DNA from 2 places in the Streptomyces sp. A2-16 genome. Region 2 is predicted to be linked to the other one. Evidence: predicted binding sites of a transcription regulator. Region 2 holds the regulator's gene; the other holds the start of a gene.
What was found. Region 2 encodes HrcA, which represses chaperone genes, less so after heat shock. Its sites were predicted from a motif close to TTNGCACTCNGNNNNNCNGAGTGCNAA; they were not measured.
Positions count from the first base shown of each region.

Region 1 (15,519 bases), 7.2 Mb from region 2:
CGATCCAGCGCAGCGGCTCGACGACGGCCTTGCGGACGACGGCGACACCGGTGGCCTCGTCGCCGGTCTTGCCCAGGCCGCCCTCGAGCACCTTGGCGGCGTGGACCAGAGCGGAGCCACCACCGGAGACGATGCCCTCCTCGACCGCGGCGCGGGTCGCGGAGATGGCGTCCTCCAGACGGTGCTTCTTCTCCTTCAGCTCCACCTCGGTGGCGGCGCCGACCTTGATCACGCACACGCCGCCGGCCAGCTTCGCGAGGCGCTCCTGGAGCTTCTCGCGGTCCCAGTCGGAGTCGGTGTTCTCGATCTCGGCCTTGATCTGGGCGACACGGCCCTGGACGGCGGCGGAGTCGCCGGCGCCGTCGACGATCGTGGTGTCGTCCTTGGTGACCGTGACACGGCGGGCGGAGCCCAGCACGTCCAGGCCGACCTGGTCGAGCTTGAGGCCGACCTCCTCGGAGATGACCTCGGCGCCGGTCAGCGTCGCCATGTCCTGCAGCATCGCCTTGCGACGGTCGCCGAAGCCCGGGGCCTTGACGGCGACCGCGTTGAAGGTGCCGCGGATCTTGTTGACGACCAGGGTCGACAGGGCCTCGCCCTCGACGTCCTCGGCGATGATCAGCAGCGGCTTGGAGGCACCCGCCTGGATGACCTTCTCGAGCAGCGGCAGCAGATCCTGGATCGAGGAGATCTTGCCCTGGTTGATCAGGATGTACGGGTCGTCGAGGACGGCCTCCATGCGCTCCTGGTCGGAGACCATGTAGGGCGACAGGTAGCCCTTGTCGAAGGCCATGCCCTCGGTGAAGTCCAGCTCCAGACCGAAGGTGTTGGACTCCTCGACGGTGATGACACCGTCCTTGCCGACCTTGTCCATCGCCTCGGCGATGAGCTCGCCGACCTGGCTGTCCTGGGCGGACAGACCGGCGACGGCGGCGATGTCGGACTTCTCGTCGATCGGGCGGGCGGTCGCGAGGAGCTCCTCGGAGACCGCGGCGACGGCGGCGTCGATGCCCTTCTTCAGGGCGGCCGGGGAGGCGCCGGCGGCGACGTTCTTGAGGCCCTCGCGCACGAGCGCCTGGGCGAGCACGGTCGCGGTGGTCGTACCGTCACCCGCGATGTCGTTGGTCTTGGTCGCCACCTCCTTGACCAGCTGGGCACCGAGGTTCTCGTACGGGTCCTCGACCTCGACCTCGCGGGCGATGGTGACACCGTCGTTGGTGATGGTGGGAGCGCCGAACTTCTTGTCGATGACGACGTTGCGGCCCTTGGGGCCGATCGTCACCTTGACCGTGTCGGCAAGCTTGTTGACGCCGCGCTCGAGGGCGCGACGGGCGTCCTCGTCGAACTTCAGGATCTTCGCCATGGGAGCGGTTCAGCCCTCTCGAAAAACGTGGGTGAAACGAACTGCGCCCCAGACGCCCGGCTTCATAAGGTGGCGGGGGCCCGGGGCGCAGCTCACAAGCAGAATGTGCTTGAGGTGAATTACTTCTCGATGATCGCGAGCACGTCGCGGGCCGAGAGGACGAGGTACTCCTCGCCGTTGTACTTCACCTCGGTGCCGCCGTACTTGCTGTACAGCACGATGTCGCCGGTCTGGACGTCGAGCGGCAGACGCTCGCCGTTCTCGAAGCGGCCCGGGCCCACGGCCAGGACGACGCCCTCCTGGGGCTTCTCCTTGGCGGTGTCCGGGATGACCAGGCCAGAGGCGGTGGTCTGCTCGGCGTCGAGCGGCTGGACCACAATGCGGTCCTCGAGCGGCTTGATGGCAACCTTGGAGCTGGTGGTCGTCACGATCCGACCTCCCCCTTCGGAGATCTCACGGGGTTAACTGTCTGAGGTGGCGACCAGGTGGATCCGTCGTCGCGGGTGCCGGACCTGCCCGTCGCTGTGTTGGCACTCTCCAGGGGGGAGTGCCAGACCTGAGACTATGACCGCGATTAGCACTCGGTCAAGCGGAGTGCCAATCGCGTCTCCGGCGGGGGGTGCCGACGGGGCCTTCGCGGCCTCCTACAGATAGTCCTCCAGGCGCCCCACCGTCAGCCCCCGGCGGGCGATCTCCCGCAGCACCGCCACCGTCCGGTCCGTCAGGCCCGCCCCGGTCCCCGTCTCCTCCCCCGACGCCACCGACACGATGTCCCCGGCCCTCAGCGGCCGCTCCACGGCATCGCCCTCCACCGCCACGCTCCACAGCACCACCGCCGCCAGCCCGCAGTCGGCCGCCGCCCGCAGGGTCGTGCCGTCGTACGTGCCGTACGGGGGCCGGAAGAGCCGGGGCCGGATGCCGAAGCGGGAGCGCACCTTCTCCTGCTGGCCGCAGATCTCCGCGCGCTGGCCGCTGTACGGCAGGCCGCGCAGGGCGGGGTGGTCGAGGGTGTGGTTCTGGATGCTCGCGCCGACCGACTGGAGGCGGGCGAAGTGGCCGTACCCGGGGCCGACGACGCTGTCCGTGAGGAACATGCTGACGGGCAGCCGCAGTTCGCGGACCAGGTCGACGAAGCGCGGGTCCTTCTCGGCGCCGTCGTCGTAGGTGAGGAAGACGACCCTGTCGGACGTCTCGACCCGCCTGACGACCGGCGGCGGACCGCCCCGGCCGGCCGTGACGCGCGCCGGCACCCGCGGGGGTGCCGGCAGCGGAGCCGTGAGGCCCCAGTGGCGGTACGGCCGTCCGTCCGCGCCCGCGGGGCCGTACGACCCCACTCGCTGCGCCGCCTTCTTGCCCAGCCGTTCGATGGGGTCGACGGACTGGGCGCAGCCGGACAGGAGTACGACGGCCAGCCCCGCGGCGACCAGGGTCCGCGGTCTCACAGGTAGTCCTCGAGGCGGGCGACGGCGTATCCCTCGGCCGTGACCTTGTCCAGGAAGCGGCGGACCATGTCGGGCATCGTGCCCTTCCAGTCGCTCCGGCCGCGGAAGTGGCTGAGCACGATGTCGCCGGGGTGGATCTCCCGGTCCCACTCGCGGTACTCCCAGTGGTCGACGAAGACCTCCTCGTTCCAGATCGGCGCGTACTTGATGCCGCAGGACCTGGCCGCGCGCAGGGTGTTCTCGTTGTAGTTGCCGTAGGGCGGGCGGAAGAGCGCGGGCCGTGTGCCGTAGCGCTTCTCGATGACGTCCTGCATCCCGCAGATCTCGCGCTTCTGACGGGCGTACGACAGTCCGGGCAGGTAGGGGTGGTGGAGGGTGTGGTTGTTGAGGGTCACTCCCCGGTCCCGCATCCTCGCGAAGTACCCGTAGTCCTCCTTGACCAGGTAGTCGCTGAGGAAGGCGGTGTACGGGATGTTCAGGTCGCTCATCATCCGCAGGAACGCGGGGTCCTTCTCGGCGCCGTCGTCGATGGTGAGGAAGACGATCTTCTGCCGGGTCGGGATCGTGGTGAAGACCGGCGGCAGCCCCTTCTCCTCGTGACCGTCGACCTCGAAACCGCGGCGGGTGGTGATGCGGGGTTTCTCCGCGGGCGCCGGCGGGGCCGTGAGCGGGACCTGCTTGAGGCCCCAGCGTCTGGCGGTGGCGATCCGGGCCTGTTCGGCACGGAGCCGGGCGGCCTGGATGCGGACCTTGTCGGCCTGGACGTCGGCGCCGGGCGCCGGGGGTGCTCCGAGGGGGCGCCGCCCGCGGACGTCGGTGCCGTCCGGGCGGGCGCAGCCGGAGACCAGGGCGGCCACTGCCAGGAGGACGAGGCCGCTGCGGACCGACACCCTCAACACACCATTTTTATAGTTTTGTCCTACTGTTCCCATGGGGCCGGATCTTCGCAGGTCACGGCCTCGCGGCCGGGCCGACACCGCCGCCGGAGGCGGACCGTCCACCGACTGGCCCACAATGACCCGGTGAACGACCTCGCCCCCCTCCTCACCCCCGAGGGCCGTGCCCTCCTCGACGAAGTGCGCGGCACCGCCCCGGCCGACGAACTCGCCGTCGCCACCCGGCTGCGCCGTGAGCACCCCGCCGAACTGGTCTCCGCCGCGCTCGGCCAGGCCCGGCTGCGGCAGCGGGCGGCCGTGAAGTTCGGGGCCGAGGACGCGGGGCGGATGTTCTTCACCCCGAACGGGGTCGAGCAGGCCACGCGGGCGAGCGTGGCGGCCTATCGCGCCGAGCGCTTCGCCGCGCTCGGGGTGCGGTCGGTCGCCGACCTGTGCTGCGGGATCGGCGGTGACGCGATCGCGCTGGCCCGGGCCGGCATCCGGGTCCTCGCGGTGGACCGGGACCCGCTGACGGCGGCGGCCGCGCGGGCGAACGCGGACGCGCTGGGACTCGCCGGCCTGATCGAGGTGCGGGAGGCGGATGTCACGGAGGTCGACACGGCCGCGTACGACGCCGTGTTCGTGGATCCCGCGCGGCGGGGCGGCCGGGGCCGCATCTTCGATCCGGAGGCGTACTCGCCGCCGCTGTCCTGGGCCGTGCAGGCGGCCCTGAAGGCCCCGCACGCCGCGCTGAAGGTGGCGCCCGGCATTCCGCACGAGGCGGTGCCCGCGGAGGCCGAGGCGGAGTGGATCTCCGACGGCGGGGACGTGAAGGAGGCGGTGCTGTGGTTCGGCACCGCGCCGGAGGCGGTCCGGGCGACCCTGCTGCCGGGACCGCGGACCCTGCTCGGCCGGGGTCTTCCCGACCCCGAGGTCCGGCCCGTCGGGCGGTACTTGTACGAGCCCGACGGCGCCGTCATCCGCGCCCATCTGGTCGCCGAGGTGGCCGAGGAGGTGGGCGGCGGACTGCTGGACGCCACCATCGCGTACATCACGGCCGACACCCTGCGGCCGACGCCGTACGCCACGGCGTACGAGATCACCGATCGACTCCCCTTCAACGTCAAGAAGTTGAAGGCCCTGCTGCGGGAACGCGAGGTCGGGATCCTGACCGTGAAGAAGCGGGGGTCGGCCGTCGAGCCGGAGGAGCTGCGGCGCAAGGCGCTGCCGAAGCCGCAGGGGCCGCACTCGGCGACCGTGTTCCTGACCCGGGTCGCGGGGGCGCCGACCATGCTGATCGGCGCCCCCGCCGGGCCGCCTACTGGTGCTGGACCGTCCTGAGCGACTCCAGGTGCGGGTCGGCGCCCACCGGCCCGGTCCGCGCCGCGGTGGCGCTCCGGACCTCCTCGCCGGTGCGCAGGGCGCTCATGCGGGCGCCGGCCGGCTCGTCGCCGTTGCGGAACGGCGTGTAGACGACCTGTGCGCCGTTCGCCGCGACCGAGGCGCCCGCCGAGGAGAGGGTGCCCGCCGAGAGGTTGCCGGTGCCGCCGAAGGCGATCACGGAGTTGGTGCTCGCGGACTCGCGCAGCAGATAGCTCGTCAGCTCGGACGAGAGGCTGGCGCGGGAGGTCCACAGCAGCGGCCCGAAGACGTTCATCGCCCCGGCCGCGGACAGTCCGTCGCGCCAGGAACTGGAGTAGGCGAGGGCGACGTTGCCCGGCGTGCTCCACCAGAACTTGGCGACGGCCACCGAGAGGGCCGCCCGGGTCTTCCCCGAGATCGGGTAGTACGAGTACGAGGAGGGCCACCGCGAGAAGTTCGTGTGGGTCAGCGCGTACCGGGCGTCCGAACCCACCGGGATGACCATGGTCTTGTTGGGGTTCAGACCGTTGAGGTACGACTTCACCGACGACGTCAGCGTCTTGCCGTTGGTCAGGACCAGACCGCCCGCGCTGCTCGTGCCGTCGGCGCCGGCCGCGGCGGCGGCGGGGAGGGACGCGTAGGCGTCGGTGCCGGAGGCCAGGAAGACGTACTTCGGACTGGTGGTGATCGTCTTGGCGACGGCGACCGAGGTCGTGAAGCGGTCCGCGCCGGTCAGCCGCTTGGGCGTGAAGCCGAGGGACTTCACCTGAGAGGTGACCGCGGAGCTCAGGACGGACGTGTTGCCGAGGAGGTAGACGTTGGCGCCCCGCTTCAGCACCCGCTTCAGCTCGGCCTTCACCGCCGCCGACAGCCCGCCCTTCGGGGTCGCGAGGACCGGCCCCTGCTTCTTGCCGGCCAGCGCGGGCGCGGTCAGCGAGTACGCGGTGCTGTCCTGGTTGGTCAGCACGGCCGCCTTGGCGTCCATCAGGCCCGGCACGCTGGTGCCGACCTTGTTCCAGGTCCAGCGGGAGGCCGCGACGACGGTCGGGGTGCTGCCGGAGCCCCAGATCCGGGCGGTGTTGTTCTTGCGCAGCGGCTGCCAGCTGGGGTTGCTGCCCTGCGGGGTGCCCGGGACGGCCGTGCGCTCACCGGTGGCCACGTCGGCGTACTCGGTGGTCTGTACGTCGGTGCTGTCGCCCGTGGTGTGCGCGTCGAAGACGATGCGCTTGCCGGTGGGCGACCAGGACGGGTTGGCGGCGTAGCCCGGGCCGGTGGTGAGCTGCTCGACGCCGGTTCCGTCGGCCTTGGCCGTGAAGATCTGCTGCTTGCCGTCGGCGTCGGCGCGGACGAAGGCCAGCCTGCTGCCGTCGGGCGAGTAGGCGGGCTGCCCGGCGTCGGTGAGGACCCGCTTGACCGTCTTGGCGGACGGGTCGTACACGTACACGCCGGCGTTGTCGTAGCAGCCGTAGTTGATACGGCGTTCGAAGGCGACCGTGCCGGACGGGCTCACCGTCGGGTCGGTGTCGCAGACGGTGGACGGCTCCAGGGCCGACGACAGCAGCGGGCGGGGCGCCCAGGAGGCGTCGGAGGGGCCGTAGGCGAGCTGGCCGCCGGTCGAGAAGACGACGTAACGGCCGCCCCACCAGAAGGTGAGGTCCTGGTACTGGGCGCTGGAGCGCATTCCCTCCGCCCAGGGCAGGTCGAACTTCGCGCCGCCGCTGGGGCGGATGCTGCTGATCTGGCTCCAGGAGGTGACCAGCCGGCTGCCGTCCGGGGCCCAGGCGGCATACCAGCCGGCGGTGTTGGGCACCGCGGTCTGCTTGCCGGTGGCGGTATCGACGAGCACCGGGCCGTCGGTGAGGATCCGGCCCTCGGTGCCCGGCCAGGGCCCCGCGTCGTCGGCGGCGGCGCCGGGAGCGGCGGCCAGGGTGCCCACCGCGGCGAGCGCCGCCGCGGTCGCGAGCGCCGCGGCACGGCGGCGCATGGACTGTCTCAAGTTGTCGTCCCCCCATGGGATGTCACAGCCCCCGCACAGGGGGCCACGTCACTTTAATTCGCAAGGAAACAGGGGGGAACCGAGTTACTGGTAAACGCCTGTGCGAATTCAGGTCAAGATCCGCACTCCCGCGCCCGCTCGAGGAGCAGCTCCCGCTCCCGTTCGTTGCGGGTCAGCGCGGCCGCCCGTTCGAACTCGGCCCGCGCCTCCGTCGTACGGCCTAGGCGGGCGAGGAGGTCGCCGCGGACGCTCGGCAGCAAGTGGTAGTCGAGCAGGGCGGGTTCGTCGGCGAGCGCGTCGACGATCTCCAGGGCCGGGCCCGGTCCCTCGGCCATCGAGACCGCGACCGCGCGGTTGAGTTCGACGACCGGGGAGGGGGCGCGGGCGGCGAGCAGGGCGTAGAGGGTGGCGATGGCGGGCCAGTCGGTGTCCTCGTAGGAGTACGCGTGCGCGTGGCAGGCGGCGATGGTGGCCTGCAGGACGTAGGGGCCGGGGGCGCCGGATGGGGGTCCCCCCGGTCGAGCGAACCCGAGAGCGGGGGAAGTGGCCTCCGCGCGGGACAGGGCTTTGATGCCGCGCGCGATGAGCATGCGGTTCCAGCGGCTGCGGTTCTGGTCCCTGAGCAGGACGGGTTCGCCGCGCGGTCCGGTGCGGGCGGCCGTCCGGGAGGCCTGGAACTCCAACAGGGCCGCGAGGCCGTGCACTTCGGGTTCCTTGGGCATGAGCGCGGACAGCAGACGGGCCAGGCGCAGGGCGTCCTCGCACAGGGAGGGGCGCAGCCAGTCGTCGCCGGCGGTGGCCGCGTAACCCTCGTTGAAGATCAGGTAGATGACGTCCAGGACGGAGCCGAGGCGGGCCTCGCGGTCGGGGCCGTAGGGCACCTCGAAGGCGATGTTCTTCGTGGCGAGGGTCCGCTTGGCGCGCACGATGCGCTGGGCGACCGTGGCCTCCGGGACGAGGAAGGCGCGGGCGATCTCGGGGGTGGTCAGACCGCCGAGCAGGCGCAGGGTGAGGGCGGTGCGGGCCTCCGCCGACAGCACCGGGTGACAGGTGGTGAAGACGAGCCTGAGCAGGTCGTCGTCGATGTCCTCGGGGTCGGCGGGCTCCTCCGGCGGGGCGGTCTCCGACAGGTCCCGGCCGATCTCGGCCAGCTTGCGGGCGTAGTTCTCGCGGCGGCGGACCAGGTCCACGGCACGGCGGCGCGCGATGGCCATGAGCCAGGCGCCCGGGTTGTCGGGGACGCCGTCGCGCGGCCACTGCTCCAGCGCGGCGACCAGCGCGTCCTGGGCGAGTTCCTCGGCGATGCCGACGTCCCGGACGACCCGGGTGACGCCGGCGATGACGCGCGGGGACTCCATGCGGAAGACGGTCTCGACGGTGGAGCGGGCGTCGGTGCGGGAGGGCTGTGAGGTGGTCACAGCCCCCCATTCGACACCGTTGCGGCCGTACGGCCAAGGAAGACGAACCGATCCTGCCGGCTCAGCCCTCCACGATCTCCCGCACCTCGCAGGTGACCGTCCAGTGCTCCTCGTGGACCTTCAGGAAGCGCTTGGTCCACTCGATCGCCTCGGCCATGTCCTTGGCCTGCACGATCGCGTACCCCCCGACGACCTCCTTGGCCTCGGTGAAGGGCCCGTCGGTCACCGACAGCTCGCCCTTCTCCCAGCGGACCCGGGCCCCCTGCGCGGTCGGCATCAGCCCGGCGGTGTCGAGCAGCACACCGGCCTTCGTCATCTCCTCGATCAGCTCGCCCATCCGCTGCATGAGCGCGTCGCTGGGACCCTCGGCGGGAGCGGTCTTCTCGTCGATCTGGACCATCGACAGGTAACGCGGCATGGTGACTCCTCGGTCGCTGCGGGGCCGGTCCTTCCCGGCCTCTCACCAGTGCGTCGATCGGGAGAGGCCGGGATCGACAGACCCCGCGGATTTCTTCGGAGTTTTTTCCGGCCCCTCAAGCAGGGGCCTGACCTGCTACGACAGCGAGCCGCCGAACGTCGCCCGCTCGACCGGCGCCCCGACCGTGCGGGGCCCGAAGGTGAACGCCGCGTCCGTCACGATGCCCGTCGGACGCCCTCGCAGCGACCAGACCGCGCCTTCACCGCTGTTCCCGCCTTCGACCATGTTCTCGCGGGACGCCGCCGCCGCGAGGTCCGCGTAGGCGTTGCCGTTGATGTCGAGGACGCTGACCGCGTCGCCGAAGTTGTCGCTCGCCTCCGCGGCACCGGGGACGCCGTCGGTGTCCTGGGTGAAGCCCTGGGCGCCCGTGCCGGTCAGGCCGTCGCGGCTGCCGTAGAGGACGTTGACCATGCCGGCCCCGTCCTTGTCGCCGAGCTTCTCGCCGGGCGCGCCCACGGCCACGTCGGCGTAACCGTCGCCGTTGACGTCACCGGCGGCCACCGCGTAGCCGAAGGCGTCCTCCTCCTCCTTGCCGCCGGGGACCCCCTCGGTGTCCTGGCTGTACGACTTCCAGGTCGACGCCGGCTTCAGGCCGGAGGCGGAGCCGAGGGCCACGGTGACCGTGGAGTCGTTCGGGACGCCCCGGACGACGTCGTCGAAGCCGTCGCCGTTGACGTCGCCGAAGGCCACCTTGCCGCTGCCCTCGGGGCCCGCGGCATAGGTGAAGGCGCCTCCGGAGGCGTTGGCCACGTAGAGCTGGGAGCCGATGCCGCCGTCGCCGGTGTAGACGGTCAGCGCGAGATCGTCGCGGCCGTCGCCGTTGACGTCACCGGCGGCCGCGTACATCACGTCGTAGGGGTCCACCTTGGTCGAGCCGAAGTCCTGCGTGGCGGTCGGCTTCCCGGTCCTGGAGATCGGGCCCCGCCAGACGGTGGCCTTGGTGCCGAGCGGGTCGTCGCCCGAGGCACGGCCGCCGCGGAACAGGACCAGGTCCGGCCAGCTGTCACCGTCGAAGTCGCCTGCCTGGGTGGTCGCCGCGGGCACGGACACGCCGCCGGACAGGCCCTCCTTGGCGCCCCAGACGACGACCGCGTCCCGGGTCGAGGAGGCCTGACCGATGATCAGGTCGGTGCGCCCGTCGCCGTCCAGGTCCCCCGTGGACAGCTGGTAGCCGAAGTTCTCGCCCGCGGCGGGATCGCCCGGGATCCCGCTGGTGGAACGGCTGATGATGGTGCGGTGGTCCTTGGTCAGGCCGTGCGGGCCGCCGTACATGACGGTGACGTAGCCCGCCCCCTGCTTGCCGCCGACCGTGGCGATCGGGGCGCCGACGGCGAGGTCCTTGTAGCCGTCGCCGTTGAAGTCGTCCTGGACGGCCTTCGATTCGTCCGCCGCGGCGCTGCCGGCGAGGGCGGGGATCCCGCCGAGCGCGAGCACTCCGGCGATCAGCGGTACGGACCAAGCTTTGTACGAACGCGAGTTGGACATCGGTGTTCCCCCTGGTTACTGCAGTGTGGTCACCGCAACAGACACCACTGGACGCCCGCTGGTTGCAACAGGCGTCCAGATTTTCGGTGCACACGTCAGCGAGAACTCAGCGGAGCGACTCCCACAGCTCACTCGCCGCCGGTTCCTTCGCCACCACCCGGTTGGGGTTGGAGGGCGCGGTCACGACCGGCATGGTCACGGTCTTCACCTCGTCGCTCGACAGGCCCTTCAGGCTCTCGCCGAGGCTCATCAGTTCGGTCAGGGAGTCGAGGCCGGTGTCGGTGGTGAGGCTGCCGGTGATCGCGTCGGCGACGGAGTACAGCTTGGTGGGGCTGGTCAGCAGGTTCGTCGAGGAGATCTGCTCCAGCAGGGCCTTCACCAGCTTCTGCTGGAGGCCTATTCGGCCGAGGTCGCTGCCGTCGCCTATGCCGTGCCGGGTGCGGGCGAGCGCGAGGGCCCGCTTGCCGTCCAGGTGGTGGGTGCCCGCCTTCAGGTGCAGGTGACTGTCGTCGTCGTCGATGTCCTCGTCGGTGGTCACCGTGACCCCGCCGAGGGCGTTCACCAGCTTCGCGAAGCCGGAGAAGTCGATCTCGATGTAGTGGTCCATGCGGACGTTCGTGATCGACTCGACGGTCTTGACCGCGCACACCGGACCGCCCACCGCGTAGGCGCTGTTGAACATCGCGCCGTACGACACCGCCGTGGAGCCCCCGCTCTCCAGGGGGCACGACGGGCGGGTGACGAGGGTGTCGCGCGGGATGCTGACCACGGTGGCTTTGGTGCGGCCCGCGTCGACGTGGACGACCATCGCGGTGTCGGACCGGGCCCCGGTGCTGCTGCCGCCGCCGAGCGCCTGGTTCTCCTTGCCGCTGCGCGAGTCGGAGCCCAGGACCAGGATGTTGAGGGCCTCGGTGGGCAGCGCCGCCTCCTCCTGCGAGGCCGTGGGGGTGGGCGTCACCTTGGCGGGGCGGTCGTCGCCGAGCGCGCTGTTGATGTCGACGCTCTTGATGTTGTTGTTGAGGTGCCAGTAGACCCAGCCGGCCGTCCCGGCGCCCAGCACCAACAGGCCTGCCAGGGTGAGGCCGGCGGCCTTCATCAGTCTCGGCCGCCGGCCCGTCCGTCTGTCCTCGTCGTCTCCGCTCACAGGGAGGAACGTAAGTCCGAATTATTACGAGGAACGCCTCCGGGCCGACTTTCTTCGGAAAATCTCAGACTTCTCAACCGGCGCGGGCCGCCTCTCGCAGCGCCTCGAAAGTTTCGACCATGCAACCGATCAGCTTCGGAGGGGTGTGGCCGGAGGCGCCCCCGTGCTGCTGCGCACCACCAGGCTGGTCGCCAGTTCCACCCGCGTCGCGGCCGGGGTCTCGCCGTCCCGGCCCAGGTCGAGCACCAGCTTGGCCGCGGCCTCGGCCATCTCGGTCAGCGGCTGCCGTACGGTCGTCAGCGGCGGCCCCACCCAGGGCGCCACCGGAAGGTCGTCGAACCCGACCACGCTCAGGTCCTCCGGGATGCGCAGTCCCAGTTCGCGCGCGGCCTCGTACAGACCGAGCGCCTGGAGGTCGTTGCCGGCGAAGACCGCGGTGGGCCGGTCCGGGCGGCGCAGCAGCTCCAGGCCCTGCCGGTAGCCGGTCTCGTGGTGGAAGTCGCCGGGCATGATCAGCTCGGGGTCGACGGGCAGTCCGGCGGTCTCCAGGGCGGCCCGGTAGCCGTCGACGCGGGCGCGGCTGCACATCATGCGGGACGGTCCGCTGATCGCGCCGATCCTGCGGTGCCCCAGCTCGACCAGGTGCCGGGTGGCGGCGAGCCCGCCCTGCCAGTTGGTGGCGCCGATGGAGGGCACGTCGGCACCCGGGTCGCCGGCCGGGTCCATCACCACGAACGGGATCGACCTGCTGCCCAGCAGTGCGCGCTGGGACTCGTCGAGCCCGGAGAGCACGAGGACCACCCCGTGGGGGCGGCGGGCGGCGACCTGGTCGGCCCAGGTGCGCCCGGGGGTGAGCCGTCCCGCGCTCTCGCTCAGCACGACACTGAGCCCGGCGTCGCGGGCCACGTTCTCCACGCCGCGGATGACCTCCATCGCCCACGCGCTCTCCAGCTCGTGGAAGACCAGGTCGATCAGGGGCGAACGGCTGGCCTCGGCGCGCCGGCGCCGGTAGCCGTGCGCGCGCAGCAGGTCCTCCACGCGGGCGCGGGTCGCGGGCGCGACGTCGGCACGGCCGTTGAGGACCTTCGAAACTGTCGGCGCCGAGACGCCGGCCTCCCGGGCGATCTCGGCGAGGGTCGCGGTCTGCTGCGACCGTCCCACCGCAGGGGAAGTCGTCCGGGTTTCAGCGGGCTCCGGGGGTGTCATGGCGGCGATCGTATCCCTGCGCGACCTCTTGACGAACCCTCCTGACGGCCCTAGGTTCCCAAAACATTCGGATTACATATCGAAACATTCGCGAGGTTCGTCGACCCGACAGTCGAGCCCGACAGGAGTTACATGACCACCGCGCCCTGGCGTGACCCCGCCCTGACCGCCTCCGCCCGTGTCGACGACCTCCTCTCCCGGATGACCCTGGAGGAGAAGACCGCCCAGCTCTACGGCGTGTGGGTGGGCGCCGACACGGACGGGGACGGAGTCGCCCCCCTCCAGCGCGAGATGACCTCGGACTACGACTGGGACGAGCTGATCACCCGGGGCCTGGGCCAGCTCACCCGCCCCTTCGGCACCGCCCCCGTGGACCCGGCGCTGGGCGCGCAGGCACTGGCCCGCGCCCAGCGCCGTATCGCCGAGGCCGGGCGCTTCGGCATCCCGGCCCTGGCCCACGAGGAGTGCCTGGCCGGCTTCACCACCTGGCGGGCCACCGCCTATCCCGTCCCGCTCGCCTGGGGCGCGAGCTGGGACGCCGAACTGGTCGAGGAGATGGCCGGTGCCATCGGCCGCGACCTGCGCGCGGTCGGCGTCCACCAGGGCCTGGCCCCCGTCCTGGACGTCGTCCGCGACCCGCGCTGGGGACGGGTCGAGGAGACGATCGGCGAGGACCCGTACCTGGTGGGCACGATCGGCGCCGCGTACGTCCGGGGCCTGGAGCGGGCCGGGATCGTCGCCACGCTCAAGCACTTCGCCGGGTATGCCTCCTCGGCCGGCGCCCGCAACCTCGCACCTGTGCGGGCGGGGGTGCGGGAGTTCGCCGACATCACCCTGCCCCCCTTCGAGTTCGCGCTGCGCGAGGGCGGGGCCCGCTCGGTGATGGCCGCGTACACCGACACGGACGGCGTCCCGGCCTCCGCCGACCCCGGCCTGCTGACCGAACTGCTGCGCGAGGAGTGGGGGTTCACCGGCACGGTGGTCGCCGACTACTTCGGCGTCGGCTTCCTGCAGAGCCAGCACCGGATCGCCGGCACCGAGGCGGGCGCGGCCCACGCGGCGCTGGCGGCGGGCCTCGACGTCGAACTGCCGACCCTCAAGTGCTACGGCACCCCCCTGATCGAGGCCGTCCGCGCGGGCGAGGTCCCCGAGTCGCTGATCGACCGGGCGGCCCGCCGGGTCCTGCTCCAGAAGTGCGAGCTGGGCCTCCTGGACGAGGACTGGAACCCCGAGCCCACCGAGCGCATCGACCTCGACTCGACGGCGAACCGCGCCCTGGCCCGCCGTCTCGCCGAGGAGTCGGTGGTGCTCCTGGACAACCCGGACGGCCTGCTCCCGCTGGCCCCCGACACCCGGATCGCGGTCGTCGGCCCCCGCGCCGCCGACGCCCTCGCCATGCTGGGCTGCTACTCCTTCCCCTCCCACGTCCTCACCCATCACCCCGACATCCCGATGGGCATCGAGATCCCCACGGTCCTTCAGGCGCTGCGCACCGAACTCCCCGACGCCAAGGTGACGTTCACCGAGGGCTGCGGGGTCGACGACCCGGACACCGCCGGCTTCGAGGAGGCGGTGGCCCGCACGGCCGAGGCGGACGTCTGCGTGGCGGTGCTCGGCGACCGGGCGGGCCTGTTCGGCCGGGGCACCTCGGGCGAGGGCTGCGATGTGACGGACCTGCGACTGCCCGGCGTGCAGGGCGAGTTGCTGGACTCGCTGGTGGCGACCGGCGTCCCGGTCGTGCTGGTCCTGCTGACCGGCCGCCCCTACGCGCTCGGCCGCTGGCACGGCAGGCTCGGCGCGGTCGTCCAGGCCTTCTTCCCCGGCGAGGAGGGTGGCCCGGCCGTCGCGGGTGTGCTGTCGGGCCGGGTGAACCCCTCGGGCCGCCTCCCGGTGAGCGTCCCGCAGCTGCCCGGCGGCCAGCCCTGGACCTACCTCCAGCCGCCGCTCGGCCTCGCGGGCGAGGTCAGCAACCTGGACCCGACCCCGCTGTACGCCTTCGGGCACGGACGCTCCTACACGGAGTTCGTGTGGGAGGACTTCGGGGGAACGGCCCCCGAGCTCACCACGGACGGCACGTACGACCTGTCCCTGACCGTGCGCAACGCGGGGGACCTGGCGGGCGCCGAGGTCGTCCAGCTGTATCTGCACGACCCGGTGGCCTCGGTGACCCGCCCGGACGTCCGTCTGGTCGGTTACCGGCGGCTGGAGCTGGCCCCGGGCGAGTCCCGTCGCGTGACCTTCCGCTTCCACGCCGAGCTGTCGGCCTTCACCGACCGCAGGGGCCGCCGCGTCGTGGAGGCGGGCGACCTGGAACTGCGGCTGGCGGCATCGAGCGCGGACGTCCGGCACACGGCACGGCTGCGGGTCACGGGCCCGGTGCGGGAGCTGGGCCCGGACCGCCGGCTGCGCTGCGAGACGGCGGTGTCGTAGGAGCCGCCGTCACCGCACGGTCTCGAACCGCCAGCGGTGCACCGCCCGGGCCACCAACGCGCCGTCCGGCTCGGGCAGTTCGGGCAGCTCGGCGTCGTAGGCCGCGTCCCACCAGGTGATGACCAGGACGCGGTCCTGCGGTGCCCGCAGGGTCTCCCGCCGCAGGGGTCGTACGGGAAGCTCCTGGCGGCGGGCCCAGGCGAGCAGTTCCTCGCCGCGGCCCTCCGCCGCCCGGGCCTCCCACATCAGCGCGACCGTCACGAGTACAGGTTCTCCTTGCTGACCTCGTGGACGTGGTCGTGGCCCGGCACATGCGGGTC
Region 1 covers NZ_CP063808.1:945,806-961,324, reverse strand. Annotated here, with positions in the region: gene groL (chaperonin GroEL) at 1-1,363, opposite strand, end outside; gene groES (co-chaperone GroES) at 1,483-1,791, opposite strand; gene IOD14_RS04620 (polysaccharide deacetylase family protein) at 2,008-2,805, opposite strand; gene IOD14_RS04615 (polysaccharide deacetylase family protein) at 2,802-3,737, opposite strand; gene IOD14_RS04610 (methyltransferase domain-containing protein) at 3,828-5,021, shown strand; gene IOD14_RS04605 (cell wall-binding repeat-containing protein) at 4,999-7,038, opposite strand; gene IOD14_RS04600 (sigma-70 family RNA polymerase sigma factor) at 7,152-8,456, opposite strand; gene IOD14_RS04595 (YciI family protein) at 8,518-8,874, opposite strand; gene IOD14_RS04590 (FG-GAP-like repeat-containing protein) at 9,010-10,419, opposite strand; gene IOD14_RS04585 (LCP family protein) at 10,526-11,515, opposite strand; gene IOD14_RS04580 (LacI family DNA-binding transcriptional regulator) at 11,693-12,769, opposite strand; gene IOD14_RS04575 (glycoside hydrolase family 3 N-terminal domain-containing protein) at 12,902-15,199, shown strand; gene IOD14_RS04570 (hypothetical protein) at 15,209-15,460, opposite strand; gene tsaD (tRNA (adenosine(37)-N6)-threonylcarbamoyltransferase complex transferase subunit TsaD) at 15,457-15,519, opposite strand, start outside.
Region 1: the regulator HrcA is predicted to act here: its motif matches at 1,938-1,964, upstream of groES (co-chaperone GroES).

Region 2 (15,519 bases):
TCCCGGCGACGACGGGCACCCGGCCGCCGGCCTCCTCGACCGCGATGGTGACGACCTGGCGGTACTCGTCCTCGTCCAGGGAGAAGAACTCACCGGTGCCGCAGGCGGGGAAGACCGCGCCGGGTCCTGTGGCGATCTGCGCGGCGACGTGGGCGCGGAAGCCGTCCGGGTCGAGGCCGCCGTCGTCGTGGAAGCTCGTGAGCGGGAACGACAGCACACCGCGTGCCATGCCCTCCCGCAGCCGTCGGGCCGTGTCCGGGTCGGAGGTCACCCTCGCCATCTCCCTATGTAGACGATATCTACGTATGAAGATGGAGATTAGGTAGGCGAACCGTCCCCGTCAATGGGCCGTGCCCGGTTCGATGGTCCGATTACCATCGGCGCATGTCGGAGACAGGGGCCGAGCGCCCGGAGACCGGGGGCGTCCGCGAGGTGAAGTCGGCCGCCCGCACGGTCGAGCTCCTCGAACTGCTGGCCGCGCGCGGCGACCGCCCGGCCCGGCTCCAGGAGCTCGCGGACGCGCTGGGCGTGCCGCGCAGTTCGATGTACGCGCTGCTCCAGACGCTGATCTCGCGCGGCTGGGTCCGCACCGACGTCACCGGATCGCTCTACGGCATCGGCATCCACGCCCTGCTCACCGGCACCAGCTACCTGGACTCCGATCCGCGCGTACGGATCGTGCGGCCGTATCTCGACGAGGCGTCCCAGGCGCTGGGCGAGACCATCCACCTGGGCCGGCTCGACGGCCGGGACGTGGCCTATCTGGCGACGCGCGAGTCGCACGAGTACCTGCGCACGATCAGCAGGGTGGGCCGCCGGCTGCCGGCGCACGTCGGCGCGCTGGGCAAGGCACTGCTGGCCGAGCGGCCCGACGAACGGCTCCCCGAGGGGCCGTACGAGGCGCTCACACCGAACTCCCACACCACCCGCGACACCCTGCTGACCGACCTCACCGAGGTGCGCGCCCGCGGCTACTCGATCGACCGCGAGGAGGGCGTCCTCGGCATCGTCGGCTTCGGCTTCGCCCTGCGCTACGACTCCCCCGCCCAGGACGCCATCAGCTGCTCGGTCCCCGTGGCCCGCCTCACGCCGGAGCACGAACAGCGGATCGTCGCGGTGATGCGGGAGATCAGGGCCAAGATCGAGGCGACGGCACCGGGTGCGGGAGGCGCCCCGCACTGGCGTTAGGCACAGCGAAAAGGCGCTCTTCTACCCGCCGACCCCCACCCCAAACGGGACGTGATCCAGATCACGCGACCCGGGCTGTCTCCACAACCGCGTGCTTGATACAAATTCCTCGCGCGTTCCTGTCCGTCGACGGCTTGCGCCCAACCCCCTTTTCGAGCCGCTTCTTTCGCATGCCCTGGGAACGCCCGTGTTCGCCCGTCGCTCCACCCTGCCCTGGCCCCTCATTGCCCTTTTCACGGCCGGCTACCTCGCCCCCTACCTGCTGCCGACCACCGTCGGCAGGCTCGACTCGGGGCTTCCGCTCACCGCCACCGAGGCCGGTGCCGTCGGCAGCGCGCTGCTGCTGAGTTCGGCGGCGGCGGGCTTCCTGCTCGCCTCCCGCGTCGACCGCTTCGGCCCCCGCACCCTCGCCCGCATCGGCCTGACCCTCGCCGTCCTCGGCTACGGCGGCGCCGCCCTCGTCCACGCGGTCCCGGCGGTCGTCGTGGGCGCCCTGATCGGCGGTTTCGGATCCGGTACGTCGACGGCGGTGGCCGCCACCGGCATCGCCGCCCAGCCGGACCCGCACCGCACCACCACGGTCGGTCTCCTCGGCGTCTCCGCCCTCGCGGGCGCCGTCTACCTGGCCGTCCCGCACCTGGGCCCCGGCCACGGCCGGCCCCTCGCCGCGATCGCCCTCACCGCGCTGGCGGTCTGGCCCCTGACCGGCCGTCTCCCGCTGCGCACGGCCCCCGCCCGCGGCCGGGACACCGCCACCCCGCTCCCCCACCGCCGCTCCGGCCTGCTCCTCGCCGCCACCCTGCTCTGCTGGTCCCTCGCCCAGAACGCCCTGTGGGGTGTCAGCGGCCGCATCGGGCTCGCCCAGGCCCACCTCTCCGAGGCGACGGTCGGCGCGGTCTTCGCGATCGCCCTCGGCGCGGGCCTGCTGGGCGTCGTCGGCGCGGGCGCCCTCGGCCCCCGGCTCGGCCGCGCGCTGCCCATCGGCGGCGGCACGGTCCTCATCGCCGCCTGCATCACCCTCAGCGCCTCCGCGACCGACCTGACGTCCTTCGCGACCGGTGAGATCGCGTGGAACACGCTCTACCCGATCGTCCTGTCGTACGTCATCGGCCTGGCCGCCTCCCTGGACCCCCGAGGCCGCTGGGCGGTCCTGGTCGGCTCGGCATCCTCACTGGGCACGGCGGCAGGCCCCCTGACCGGCAGCCTCCTCGCGTCCCGGGCCGGCTTCCCGGTCATGGGCACGGTCCTGGCGGCGGGCCTGCTGCTGATCGCGGTGCCGATGACGCTGGTGGCGCTGGGCGCGGGCAGGCGAACCCTCCCGGTGGTGGAGATCCAGGTGGAAACCCAGGCCTACGACAGGGCGACGGCGGCGTAGGAGCCGTCGGCTCAGAACTCGTACGCCTCGACTTCGGCGAGGTACCGAGCCCGCAGCTCCTCGTCGTGCTCCAGGAAGGACGCGAGGAAGGAGTTGCGGGCAAGCTCCCGCAACCGCTCCTGGCCGAGCCCGAGAGTCTGCTGAACGGCCTCGAAGTTGTCCCCCGCGTAACCCCCGAAATAGGCCGGGTCGTCGGAGTTCACCGTGCACATCAGCCCGGCGTCCAGCATCGCCGGCAACGGATGATCACCCAGCACGTCGACCGTCCGCAGCCGCACATTGGACAGGGGACACAGAGTCAGCGGCACCCGGTCCCGCACCAGCCGCTCCACGAGCTCCGGCGACTCCACGCACCGCAGCCCGTGGTCGATCCGCTCCACGCCCAGCACGTCCAGCGCCTCGACGATGTACTCCGGCGGCCCCTCCTCCCCGGCGTGCGCCACCCTCCGCAGCCCCAGCGCCGCCGCGGCCTCGTACACCTCGCGGAACTTCACCGGCGGATGCCCCACCTCGGCGGAGTCGAGCCCGACCCCGACGATCCGGTCGAGATACGGCTTCGCGGCCTCGAGGGTCGCCAAGGCGGACTCCGCGGACTCGTCCCGCAGGAAGCACATGATCAGCTGCGTCGACACGCCGTGGTTCCGCGAGCTGTCGCCCAGCGCCCGCCACAGCCCCTCGACGACCGTCCCCATCTCCACACCCCGCGCGACGTGCGCCTGCGGGTCGAAGAAGATCTCCGCGTGCCGCACCCCATGCGCGGCGGCCCGGGCGAGATAGGCGTTCGCCAGGTCCTCGAAGTCCCGCTCGGTGCGCAGGACGGCCATGAGCTCGTAGTACAGGTTCAGGAAGGACTGGAGGTCCTCGAAGTCGTAGGCCTTGCGGAGCTCGTCCGTGGAGGCGTACGGGAGCTCGACGCCGTTGCGCGCGGCCAGCTCGAAAGCCAGCTCCGGTTCCAGGGTGCCTTCGATGTGCAGGTGCAGTTCAGCTTTGGGGAGGGACATCAAAGCATCGTACGGCCGCTTTATCGCCGTTTCGGAACCGGTACCCGCAGCAGGTCGTGGGCCACGGTCAGCTCGCCCTCGTACCCGGCCGCCCGCGCCTGCCGTTCGAACTCCTCCGGCTCGGCGTAGCGCTGACTGAAGTGCGTGAGCACGAGATGCCGCACACCGGCGTCCCGGGCGACCCTCGCGGCCTGACCGGCGGTCAGGTGGCCGTGCTCCACCGCGAGTTGCTCGTCCTCGTCGAGGAAGGTCGACTCGATGACGAGCAGGTCGACGCCGTCCGCGAGGGCGTGGACGCCGTCGCAGAGGCGGGTGTCCATGACGAACGCGAACCGCTGACCGCTCCGGATCTCACTGACGTCGTCGAGCAGGACGCCGTTGAGCGAACCCTCGCGCTGGATGCGTCCGACGTCGGGCCCCTTGATGCCCTGCGCGGCGAGACGGTCGGGGAGCATGCGGCGGCCGTCGGGTTCCGTGAGGCGGTAGCCGTAGGACTCGACGGGGTGGGAGAGCCTGCGGGCCTCCAGGGTGCAGCCGCCGGTCCGTGCGATCACCCCGTCCTCGGCGACCGGCGCCTCGGTGAGCCGGACGGTCTCCCGGTACGCCGTCGCGTACCGCAACCGGTCGAAGAAACGCTGCCCCGACTTCGGGTAGTGGGCGGTGATCTCGTGCGGGACCCGGTCGAGGTTGATGCGCTGGATCACGCCCGCGAGGCCCAGGGAGTGGTCGCCGTGGAAGTGGGTGACACAGATCCGGTTGAGGTCGTGGGCGGCGACCCCGGCGCGCAGCATCTGGCGCTGGGTGCCCTCGCCGGGGTCGAAGAGGATGCCCTCGCCGTCCCAGCGCAGCAGGTAGCCGTTGTGGTTGCGGTGTCTGGTGGGGACCTGGCTGGCGGTGCCGAGGACGACCAACTCACGTACGGACACGCCGAGTCACCCGGGGGGCCACTGGAGGCCGCGGCCTCCGACCACATGGGCGTGGGCGTGCCAGACGGTCTGGCCGGCGCCGCTGCCGGTGTTGAAGACGGTGCGGTAGCTCTCCAGCTTCTCGTCGTCGGCGACGGCCTGGGTCTCGCGCAGGACGTCCGCGGCAAGTTCCGGGGCGGCGGCGGCGAGAACCGCTGCGTTCTCGTAGTGGGCCTTGGGGATCACCAGGACGTGGGTGGGGGCCTGCGGGTTGATGTCCCGGAAGGCGACGGTGGTGTCTGTCTCGCGAACGATGGTCGCCGGGATCTGACCTGCGACGATCTTGCAGAACAGGCAGTCGTCCTGGGGTTCCCCTGCCATGTGGTTCCTTCCGTTGAGGTCCTGAGGCATCTTAACGAGGCGACGTCGGCGGAGTCTTCGCCGGACTGGCCTCCAGAGCCTCAAGCGCGATCCGCACCGCCTCGTCCAGCTGGGCGTCCCTGCCCGCCGCGTAGTCCTGCGGCCGCTGCACGACCTCCACGTCCGGGTCCACGCCGTGGTTCTCGACGCCCCACTCGTAGCCCTCCAGCCAGAACGCGTACTTCGGCTGGGTGATCAGCGTGCCGTCGACCAGGCGGTAGCGGCTGTCGATGCCGATGACCCCGCCCCAGGTGCGCGTGCCCACCACCGGGCCGATGCCCAGCGCCTTGATCGCCGCGTTCACGATGTCGCCGTCCGAGCCGGAGAACTCGTTGGCCACGGCGACGACGGGACCGCGGGGCGCGTCCCAGGGGTAGCTGTACGGCCGCATCCCCCGCGGCACCGCCCAGCCGACGATGCGGCGGGCCAGCTTCTCGACGACCAGCTGGGAGGTGTGGCCGCCGCGGTTCTCGCGGACGTCGACCACCAGGCCCTCGCGGGCCACCTCGACGCGCAGGTCGCGGTGGATCTGGGCCCAGCCGGGGGCCTGCATATCGGGGACGTGGAGGTATCCCAGCCGTCCGCCCGACTTCTCGTGGACGTAGGCGCGGCGGTCGGCGACCCAGGCGTGGTAGCGCAGGGGCTCCTCGTCGGAGATCGGCACGACGACGGCGTGGCGCAGCTCGCCGCCGCCGGACGGGGAGACGGTCAGCTCGATCGGCTTGTCGGCCGTGCCGACGAGGAGGGGGCCGGGGCCGGTGACCGGGTCGACCGGGTGGCCGCCGACGGCGACGATCGCGTCCCCGGCGCGGACCGCCACGCCGGGCGCGGCCAGCGGGGAGCGGGCGTGGGGGTCAGAGGTCTCGGTCGGCAGGATGCGGTCGATGCGCCACACCGGCGATCCCTGCGGGCCGTCCTCGTGACGGGAGATGTCGGCGCCGAGGAGCCCCTGCCGGGGTCCGTGGCCGTGGTTGCCGCGCGGGGTGACGTAGGCGTGCGAGGTGCCCAGTTCGCCGTGCACCTCCCACAGGAGGTCGACGAGGTCGTCGTGGGTGGCCAGACGGTCCAGGACCGGGCGGTAGCGGTCGAGGACCCCGGCCCAGTCGACGCCGCTCATGTCGGGGCGCCAGAACTGGTCCCGCATGATGCGGCCGGTCTCCTCGTACATCTGCCGCCACTCGGCCGAGGGGTCGACGGTCTGGCGGACCCGGCCGAGGTCGACGGAGACGTTGGTGTCGCTGTCGTCGTCGCCGGAGGCACGCCGGTCGCTCGGTACGACCTTCAGCCGGCCGTCGGTCCACAGCAGCACCCGCTTGCCGTCGCCGCTGACGGCGAAGTGGTCGGCGTCCGTGGCGAGGTGCTCCAGGCGCTGCTGGGCGAGGTCGTAGCGCTGGAGGTCGGTCTTGGGGTCGGGGTCGTCCGGGGTGGCCCGGGAGGAGCCGAGGACGCCCCGCACGGGGTGCCTGAGCCACAGGAGGCCGTCCTTGGCCGCCCGCAGGTTGGAGTAGCGGCCGGCCTCGACCGGGAAGGGCACGATCCGGTCGGCGAGGCCCTCCAGGTCGACACGGGTGGTCGGGGTGCCCTCGCTGTCGGGGGTCTCGTCCTTGTCGGGGGCCTCGAAGGGACGGCCGTGGCGCTGCGGGCCGAACGGGGACGGGGTGGTCGCCGCGAGGGTGATCAGGTGCGGGCGGTCGCCGACCACGAAGGCCAGGTCGAAGACGTGCTCGTCGTAGACCGGGTCGAAGGCGCGGTTGGAGAGGAAGGCCAGGTGCTTGCCGTCGAGGGTGAAGGCGGGGGCGTAGTCCTGGAAGCGCAGGGGGGTGGCCTCGGTGACCGAGAGATCGGTGGTGTTGGCGAGACGGAGCTGGGAGAGCGGGCCGGGGCCGGGGTGCGCCCAGGCGAGCCAGGCCGAGTCGGGCGAGAAGGTCAGGCCCCGTACGTCGCCGTCCTCGCTGCGGTCGACCTCGCGGACCTCGCCGGTCTCCCGCTCGACGAGCAGCACGCGGCCGTCGTGCGCGGCGACCGCGGCCCGGCTGCCGTCGGGGGCCATGGCGAGACCCAGGACGCGGCCGAGCTGTCCGGCGGCGAGGCGGCGCGGGGTGGCGCCGGGGGCGAGTCCGGTGGCGGGCGCGAACTCCAGGGCGTCGTCGCCCTCCGCGTCCGTCACCCACACCACCCACTCCTCGCCCTCCGTGCGGAAGGTGCGCGGCAGCCGGGCCCGGACGCCGGGTTCGGCGGCCAGGGCGCGGGCCGGGCCCGAGCGGTGGGTGACCCAGTGGACGGCGCCGCGCACGGCGACCGCGCTGCCGCGCGCGGTGTGGTCGGGGGCGGCCGAGCCGAACCAGCGGGAGGCGTCCAGCGAGTACGGCTGCCGGTCGGCGCGCTGTCCGCCGAGCCGGACCTCGAGACGGCGCGGCTCGGCGCAGTCGAGGTCGTCGAGGATCCACAGCTCACCGGCGCTGGTGTAGACGATCCGGGTGCCGTCACCGGAGGCGTGCCGGGCGTAGTAGCCGTCGAGGGGGGTGTGCCGTCGCAGGTCGGAGCCGTCGGCGAGGGAGGAGTAGACGGCTCCGGTGCCCTCGTGGTCGGAGAGGAAGGCGATCCGGTCGCCCGCCCACACCGGGTACTCCAGGTTGCCGTCCAGGTCGTCGTGGAGCCGGACGAACTCGCCGTCGCCGTCGCGGTCGATCCACAGCTTGCCCGCCGTGCCGCCCCGGTACCGCTTCCACCAGGCGGCCTCCCGGCCCATGGGCGCGGAGAGGATCACGGTCGCCGGGCCGTGGGCGACATGGCCGACGGGCCCGAACGGAAGGGTGGTGCCGGGTCCGCCGTCGAGCGGGACGGTGTGCGCCCAGCTGCGCCGCAGGCTGGCCTGGCCGTGGGTGGTGATGGCGAGGACCTCGCCGTCCGGGGTCCAGCCGCGCACCTGGGTGCGCACACTGCCCCAGTGGGTCAGCCTTCTGCCGGGTCCGCCGTCGACCGGGGCGATGTGCACCTCGGGCGCGCCGTCGCGGGTGGAGGTCCAGGCGACGGTGGTGCCGTCGGGCGAGATGCGGGGGTGGGTGACCGGGACGTTGTCCGCGCTGACCCGCCAGGCGCGTCCGCCGTCGAGCGGCGCGAGCCACACGTCGTCCTCGGCGGTGAAGGCCACCAACTCGCCCTGCAGATGCGGAAACCGGAGATATGCAGACGTCGCAGGCTGTGTCACCCGATCACCCTACGCACGGGCACCCCGCGTGCACAGAGGTTTCGATCACTTGCCGTCGGGCCAGCACTGCGGGTCGTTCTGGCACCAGATGGTCTTGGTGACGGTCACGGTCACGGTGGGGCCGGGCTGTCCGGGGTTGTTGACCGGCGGGGTGGGGGTGGCGTTGCAGTCGCCGAGCCCCTCCACGCGGAACCACTGCTTTCCGCCCACGGTGGCGGTCAGGTCGCCGCGCACGCAGGCGCCGCTGACGGTCCGGGTCACCTTGCCCTTGACGGTGATGTCCTTGCCGTCCCGCGTCTTGCCGTCGCAGTCGACGGTGGCCACGGTGTTCACACTGGCGCTCGGCGTCCGGTCGCCGTTGTCGTACGAGGCCGTGCAGGTCAGCCAACTCACGTCGGCCTTCTGCCGGTTCAGCTCCTTGGTGACCAGCTGGTCGGTGGTGTACGACACGGTCGCGGAGCTGACCACGCCGGTCGGATCGCAGGCGGCGAGCGCACCCACGGCCAGCACGGCAACGCCCGTCACCCCCGCTGCTCGCACCCCGCGCGGCCGACGCCTGTTCCGTCTCAACGCCACCATGGGGGCAGCCTGCCACCACGTGCCGTCCGGCGGTAGGGCGCATACGGCCACCCGCGCGCCGCTCACGCCCGGAACAGCGCCCGCGCTCACCCCCGCAGCAGCAGCCACTCCTGAAGCTCCACCAGGTTGCCCTCGGGGTCCTTGAGGTGGGCCACGCGCATGCGGTTCGTCATGGGGGCCGGGCCGTGCAGGAGCGTGGCGCCCCGGGTGGTGATCTGCTCGCAGTAGGTGTCCAGGTCGTCGACGCGGAGCACCACCAGGGAGCGGTGGCCGGTGGCGGTGTCGCCCAGTTCGTCCAGGACCTCGGCCATCATCGAGCGGTCCTGGAGCGCGATGCCCGCCGAGCCGGTGGCGGGGCTGAACTTCTCGTACGGCCCGCTCGTCGCCCCCGACTGGGGCTTGAGGCCGAGGACATCGGCGTAGAAGCGGTAGCAGGCGGTGAAGTCGGTGACGAGCAGGCGTACTTGGGCGAGTTCCACGGACGTTCTCCCAGGTGTCAGGACCAGCGGCCGGTGCGGCCGAGGAGCAGGGCGGTCGCCGCGGTACCGGCGGTCGACGTGCGCAGGACGGTGGGCCCGAGGACGTAGGCTCGCGCACCCGCCTCCTCGAAGAGCGCCAACTCGTCCTTGGCGACGCCTCCTTCGGGGCCGACGACCAGCACGATCTCACCCTCGGCGGGGAGTTCGGCGGTGGCCAGCGGCTCGCTGCCGCGTTCGAAGTCGGAGTGGAGGACGGCGGCGAAGTCGGCTTTGGCGAGAAGTGCGGCAACCTGCTTGGTGCTCGCCGCGTCCGCGACCTCCGGGAAGCGCACCCGGCGGGACTGCTTGCCGGCCTCGCGGGCGGTGGCCCGCCACTTGCCGAGCGCCTTCAGACCCCGCTCGCCCCTCCACTGGGTGATGCAGCGGGCCGCCTGCCAGGGCACGACGGCGTCGACGCCGACCTCGGTCATGGTCTCGACGGCGAGTTCACCGCGGTCGCCCTTGGGCAGGGCCTGGACGACGGTGATCCGGGGAGCGGGCTCCGGTTCCTCGGAGACCGAGGTCAGATGGACGACCAGCCGGTCCTTGCCCTCGGCGGCGATCACGTCGCACACGGCGTAGCGTCCGGCGCCGTCGGTGAGGACGACCTCCTCGCCGGGCTGGAGCCGCTTCACGGAGACCGCGTGGCGGCCTTCGGGGCCGTCGAGGACGTAGCGTCCGCCGCCGTCCGCGTCGAAGTGCTCGACCACGAACACCGGGGCGGTCATCGCAGGTCCCCCTTGCCCGACAACGCTGTCCTGGCTGCGTCGAGTTCGGCCGCGAGTATCTCCACGAGCTGCCCCGCGGGCAGTTCGCGGGCCAGCCGGTGCCCCTGGCCCGCCCACAGCGCCATGCCCTGGGCGTCACCGGCCTTGGCGGCGGCCTTGCGGAGCGGGGCGGTGAGGTGGTGGACCTCGGGATAGGCGGCGGGGGCGTACGGTCCGTGCTCGCGCAGGAAGCGGTTGACCAGGCCGCGGGCCGGTCTGCCGGAGAAGGCGCGGGTCAACTCGGTGCGGACGAACAGCGGGTTGGTCAGAGCCCGCTTGTGCACGTCGTGGGCGCCGGACTCGTGGGTGGCGAGGAACGCGGTGCCGAGCTGGGCCGCGCTCGCGCCGGCGGCGAGGACGGCGGCGATCTGGCTGCCGCGCATGATGCCGCCGGCGGCGACGATCGGGAGGGTGACCGTCTCGCGGATCTGGGCGACCAGGGACAGCAGCCCGAGGCCGGAGCCGTCCTGCTCGGGGAGGTCCCGGTGGGTGCCCTGGTGACCGCCGGCCTCGACGCCCTGCGCGATGACCGCGTCGGCGCCCGCGTACTGCACGGCGAGGGCCTCTTCGGGGGTGGTCGCGGTGACGAGGGTGAAGATGCCGGCGCGGCGCAGCGACTCCAGGGCGTCGCTGCTCGGGATGCCGAAGTGGAAGGAGACCACGGGCACGGGGTTGTCGAGGAGTACGGCGACCTTGGCGTCGTACCCGTCGTCACGGCCGCTGTCGGGGTCGCCGAGCTCGGTCTCGTACCAGGTGGCCTCGCCGGCGAGCTGGTGGGCGTAGACCCCGACGGCGGCGGGGTCGGCGTATTCGGGCTGCGGCATGAACAGGTTGACGCCGAAGGGCCGTCCGGTCAGCCCGCGCAGCTGCTTGATCTCCTGGTACATCCCGTCGGCCGTCTTGTACCCGGCGGCCAGGAATCCGAGCCCGCCCGCATCGGCGACGGCGGCCGCGAGCCGCGGCACGGAGACGCCGCCCGCCATGGGGGCCTGCACGATCGGATGAGGGAAGAGATCGGTCAGTGCGGAGGACATGACGGCATGTTGTCACGTCCTCCGAACAAGTCCGAATCCGACCTGCACACGACTCAGGTACGCCCGTTGAAGGCATCCTTCAACCGCGAGAACAGCCCTTGCTGCCCGGGCTGACGGTGTCTGCCCGGGGGACGACCCCCGGACCCCCGGCAGCCGCCCCGCCGCTCACGTGCGGCCGTTGAAGGCATCCTTCAACCGCGAGAACAGCCCCTGCTGCCCGGGCTGGAACTGGCCGGTAGGCCGTTCCTCGCCGCGCAGTTTCGCCAGTTCTCGGAGCAGGCGTTCCTGTTCCGGGTCCAGCTTGGTCGGGGTCTGGACCTCGACGTGGACGATGAGGTCGCCCCGGCCGCCGCCGCGCAGGTGGGTGACGCCCCGGTTGTGCAGCGGGATCGACTGGCCGGACTGGGTACCGGGCCGGATGTCGACCTCCTCCATGCCGTCCAGCGTCTCCAGCGGAACCTTCGTGCCGAGGGACGCCGCCGTCATCGGGAGCGTGACCGTGCAGTGCAGATCGTCGCCGCGCCGCTGGAACTGCGAGTGCGGGAGCTCGTGGATCTCGACGTACAGGTCACCGGCGGGACCGCCACCGGGGCCGACCTCGCCCTCACCCGCGAGCTGGATCCGCGTGCCGTTGTCCACACCGGCCGGGATCTTCACGGTCAGCGTGCGGCGCGAGCGGACCCGGCCGTCGCCGGCGCACTCCGGGCACGGGGTCGGAACCACGGTGCCGAAACCCTGGCACTGCGGGCACGGGCGGGACGTCATGACCTGGCCCAGGAAGGACCGCGTCACCTGCGACACCTCACCGCGCCCGCGGCACATGTCGCACGTCTGCGCGGAGGTGCCCGGCGCCGCGCCCTCACCACTGCAGGTGGTGCAGACGATCGCCGTGTCGACCTGGATGTCCTTCGTCGTGCCGAAGGCCGCCTCGTCGAGCTCGATCTCCAGACGGATCATCGCGTCCTGGCCGCGGCGGGTGCGCGAGCGCGGACCCCGCTGCGAGGCCGTACCGAAGAACGCGTCCATGATGTCCGAGAAGTTCCCGAACCCACCGGCCCCGAAGCCGCCCGCGCCACCGCCGCCGGCCTGCGAGAGCGGGTCGCCGCCGAGGTCGTAGACCTGCTTCTTCTGCGGGTCCGACAACACCTCGTAAGCGGCGTTGATCTCCTTGAACCGCTCCTGGGTCTTCGGATCCGGGTTGACGTCCGGGTGCAGCTCGCGCGCGAGCCGACGGAACGCCTTCTTGATCTCATCCTGCGACGCGTCGCGGCGCACGCCGAGAACGGCGTAGTAGTCCGTGGCCACTTACGACTCCGCCAGGATCTGTCCGACGTACCGTGCCACTGCGCGTACCGCTCCCATCGTTCCCGGGTAATCCATGCGGGTCGGTCCGACCACGCCGAGCTTGGCGACTGCCTCGCCGCCCGAACCGTAGCCGACCGACACCACCGAAGTGGAGTTGAGTCCCTCGTAGGCGTTCTCATGACCAATACGTACGGTCATGCCCGAATCCCCGGCCTCACCAAGGAGTTTGAGGAGAACGACCTGCTCCTCGAGGGCCTCCAGGACGGGCCGGATCGTGAGGGGAAAGTCATGTCCGAAGCGGGTGAGATTGGCGGTGCCGCCGATCATCAGCCGCTCCTCGTTCTCCTCGACGAGCGTCTCCAGGAGAGTGGAGAGCACTGTGGTGACCGTACCCCGGTCCTCGACGTCGAAGCCTTCGGGCAGGTCCTCGACCAGCCTCGGCACATCGGCGAACCGCCGTCCCGCGACGCGGCTGTTGAGCCGCGCCCGCAGATCGGCGAGCGAGGCCTCCCCGAAGGGCGCCGGGCAGTCGACCATGCGCTGCTCGACCCGGCCGGTGTCCGTGATCAGCACGAGCATCACGCGCGCCGGGGCGAGCGAGAGCAGCTCCACGTGCCGCACGGTCGAGCGGGTGAGGGACGGGTACTGCACGACGGCGACCTGCCGCGTCAGCTGCGCGAGCAGCCGCACGGTTCGGGCCACGACGTCGTCGAGGTCCACGGCGCCGTCGAGGAAGTTCTGGATCGCGCGCCGCTCGGGCGCGGTCATCGGCTTGACGCCCGCCAGTTTGTCGACGAACAGCCGGTAGCCCTTGTCGGTCGGGATCCGCCCGGCGCTGGTGTGCGGCTGGGCGATGAAGCCCTCGTCCTCCAGGACCGCCATGTCGTTGCGGACGGTCGCCGGGGAGACGCCGAGGTTGTGCCGCTCGGTCAGGGCCTTCGACCCGACCGGCTCCTCGGTGCCGACGTAGTCCTGGACGATCGCGCGCAACACCTGAAGCCTGCGTTCACTCAGCATCGCGCACACCTCCAGAGGTCGTTCCCTTGGCACCTTCGCCTGGCACTCTGTCCGCCCGAGTGCCAACGCTCCCCGGCCAGTGTACGGCGGTGGGGTACTCCTCGGGCAAGGCTGGTCCTGGCGTGACGGGTTGTACGGCTAGCGTCGCGGTATGACGGTGACTTGGGAAGAGCTCGGGTGGGAGCGGGTCGCGACCGGGGTGGGGCGGTGCCGGCTGCCCGGCTGGGACTGCACGGCGGGCCTGGTGATCGGCGAGGGCACGGCCCTGTTGATCGACGCGGGCTCCGGTCTCGCGGAGGGCGCCCGCCTGCGCGCACAGGCCGAGGAACTGGCCGGCCACCGTGTGACCCATCTCGCGTTGACCCACCCCCACTTCGACCATGTCTTCGGTGCGGCGGCGTTCGCGGGGGCGGAGGTGTTCGGCGCCGTGGGTACGGAATCGGTGCTGGCGGGGCGGCTGGGCCGGGCGGAACTGCGGGCCGACGCGGTACGCAACGGGCTGGACCCGGCGGTCGCCGACGAGGCGGCGGACGCCCTGGTCTCCCCCCGGCACCACGTCTCCGGCGAGTGGACGCTCGACCTCGGCGGCGGCGGCCAGGTCCTGCTCGCCAACGTCGGCCCCGGCCACACGGCCCACGACCTCGCCGTCCTCGTGCCGGGCTCCCCCGAGGTCGTCTTCTGCGGCGACCTGGTCGAGGAGTCGGGCGAACCGCAGGCGGGCCCGGACGCGGTACCGGGCCACTGGCCCGCCGCGCTGGACCGCCTCCTCGACCTGGGCGGCGAGGACGCGCTGTACGTACCCGGTCACGGAGCGGTGGTGGACGCGGCGTTCGTACGGTCGCAGCGGGACGCGCTGGCGGCCCGCTTCGGCGTGTCGTGAGGAGTCCCGTGCGGCTTCTCCTATCGTCATCCGAATGCGCCAGTACTCCGCCGACCTGACCCCTCCGTGGAAGAAGCCCCGGCCGGTGCCGGAGGTGCCCGCCGAGCCCGGCCTGGTGGTCGAGGAGCCCGGCACCGGCTTCTGCGGCGCGGTGATTCGCTGCGAGGCGGGAACAGTGACTCTGGAGGACCGCTTCGGCAAGCACCGGGTGTTCCCGCTGGAGCCGCGCGGCTTCCTCCTGGAGGGCCGGGTGGTGACGCTGGTGCGACCCGCGGCCACGGCTCCCGTACGGCCCTCCCGCACCGCCTCCGGCTCGGTGGCCGTGCCCGGCGCACGCGCGCGCGTGGCCCGCGCCGGCCGTATCTACGTCGAGGGCCGCCACGACGCGGAACTGGTGGAGAAGGTCTGGGGCGACGACCTGCGCATCGAGGGCGTGGTCGTGGAGTACCTGGAGGGCGTGGACGACCTGCCGGCGATCGTGGCCGAGTTCGCCCCCGGGCCGGACGCCCGCCTGGGAGTACTCGTGGACCACCTGGTGCCGGGCAGCAAGGAGTCCCGTATCGCCGCGTCGGTGACCAGCGAACACGCCCTGGTGGTCGGCCACCCGTACATCGACATCTGGGAGGCGGTGAAGCCGTCGTCCCTGGGCATCGAGGCGTGGCCCCGGGTACCGCACGGCCAGGACTGGAAGACGGGCGTGTGCAGGGCGCTGGGCTGGCCGTCGGAGAACACGGGCGCGGTGTGGCAGGCGATCCTGAAGCGGGTGAACTCCTACAAGGACCTGGAGCCGGAGCTGCTGGGGCGAGTGGAGGAACTGATCGACTTCGTCACGGCTCAGTGAAACCCACCCAGGGGCGCGGGGAACTGCGCGACAAGCCACGAACGAACTCGCGGCCGCCGGACGACACCGCCCCCACCCCCTCGGGCCCTCAGTCCACCAGGTCCCGAACCACCGCGTCCGCCAGCAACCGTCCGCGAAGCGTCAGCACGGCCCGCCCCTCCTCATAGGGCCGGGCTTCCAGCAGCCCCTCCCCCAGCGCCCGCCGAGAAGCGCTCAGCCCCTCCTCCCGCAGCAGCGACAGCGGCACCCCCTCCCGCAGCCGCAGCTCCAGCAGGATCCGCTCCACGCGCCGGTCCTCGTCGGACAGCAGCTCCCGCCCGGCCCCCGGCGACCTCCCGGCCGCCAGCGCCGCCGCGTACGCGCCCGGGTGCTTGACGTTCCACCAGCGCACCCCGCCCACGTGCGAGTGCGCTCCGGGGCCCGCGCCCCACCAGTCGGCGCCCCGCCAGTACAGCTCGTTGTGCAGGCAGCGGCCCGCCTC
Region 2 covers NZ_CP063808.1:8,172,807-8,188,325, forward strand. Annotated here, with positions in the region: gene IOD14_RS36725 (5-dehydro-4-deoxyglucarate dehydratase) at 1-280, opposite strand, end outside; gene IOD14_RS36730 (IclR family transcriptional regulator) at 385-1,188, shown strand; gene IOD14_RS36735 (MFS transporter) at 1,376-2,563, shown strand; gene IOD14_RS36740 (adenosine deaminase) at 2,575-3,564, opposite strand; gene IOD14_RS36745 (ribonuclease Z) at 3,585-4,490, opposite strand; gene IOD14_RS36750 (histidine triad nucleotide-binding protein) at 4,497-4,850, opposite strand; gene IOD14_RS36755 (S41 family peptidase) at 4,882-8,097, opposite strand; gene IOD14_RS36760 (hypothetical protein) at 8,143-8,676, opposite strand; gene IOD14_RS36765 (VOC family protein) at 8,763-9,155, opposite strand; gene IOD14_RS36770 (16S rRNA (uracil(1498)-N(3))-methyltransferase) at 9,173-9,922, opposite strand; gene IOD14_RS36775 (nitronate monooxygenase) at 9,919-10,995, opposite strand; gene dnaJ (molecular chaperone DnaJ) at 11,161-12,300, opposite strand; gene hrcA (heat-inducible transcriptional repressor HrcA) at 12,301-13,317, opposite strand; gene IOD14_RS36790 (MBL fold metallo-hydrolase) at 13,469-14,197, shown strand; gene IOD14_RS36795 (DUF3097 domain-containing protein) at 14,232-15,038, shown strand; gene hemW (radical SAM family heme chaperone HemW) at 15,127-15,519, opposite strand, start outside.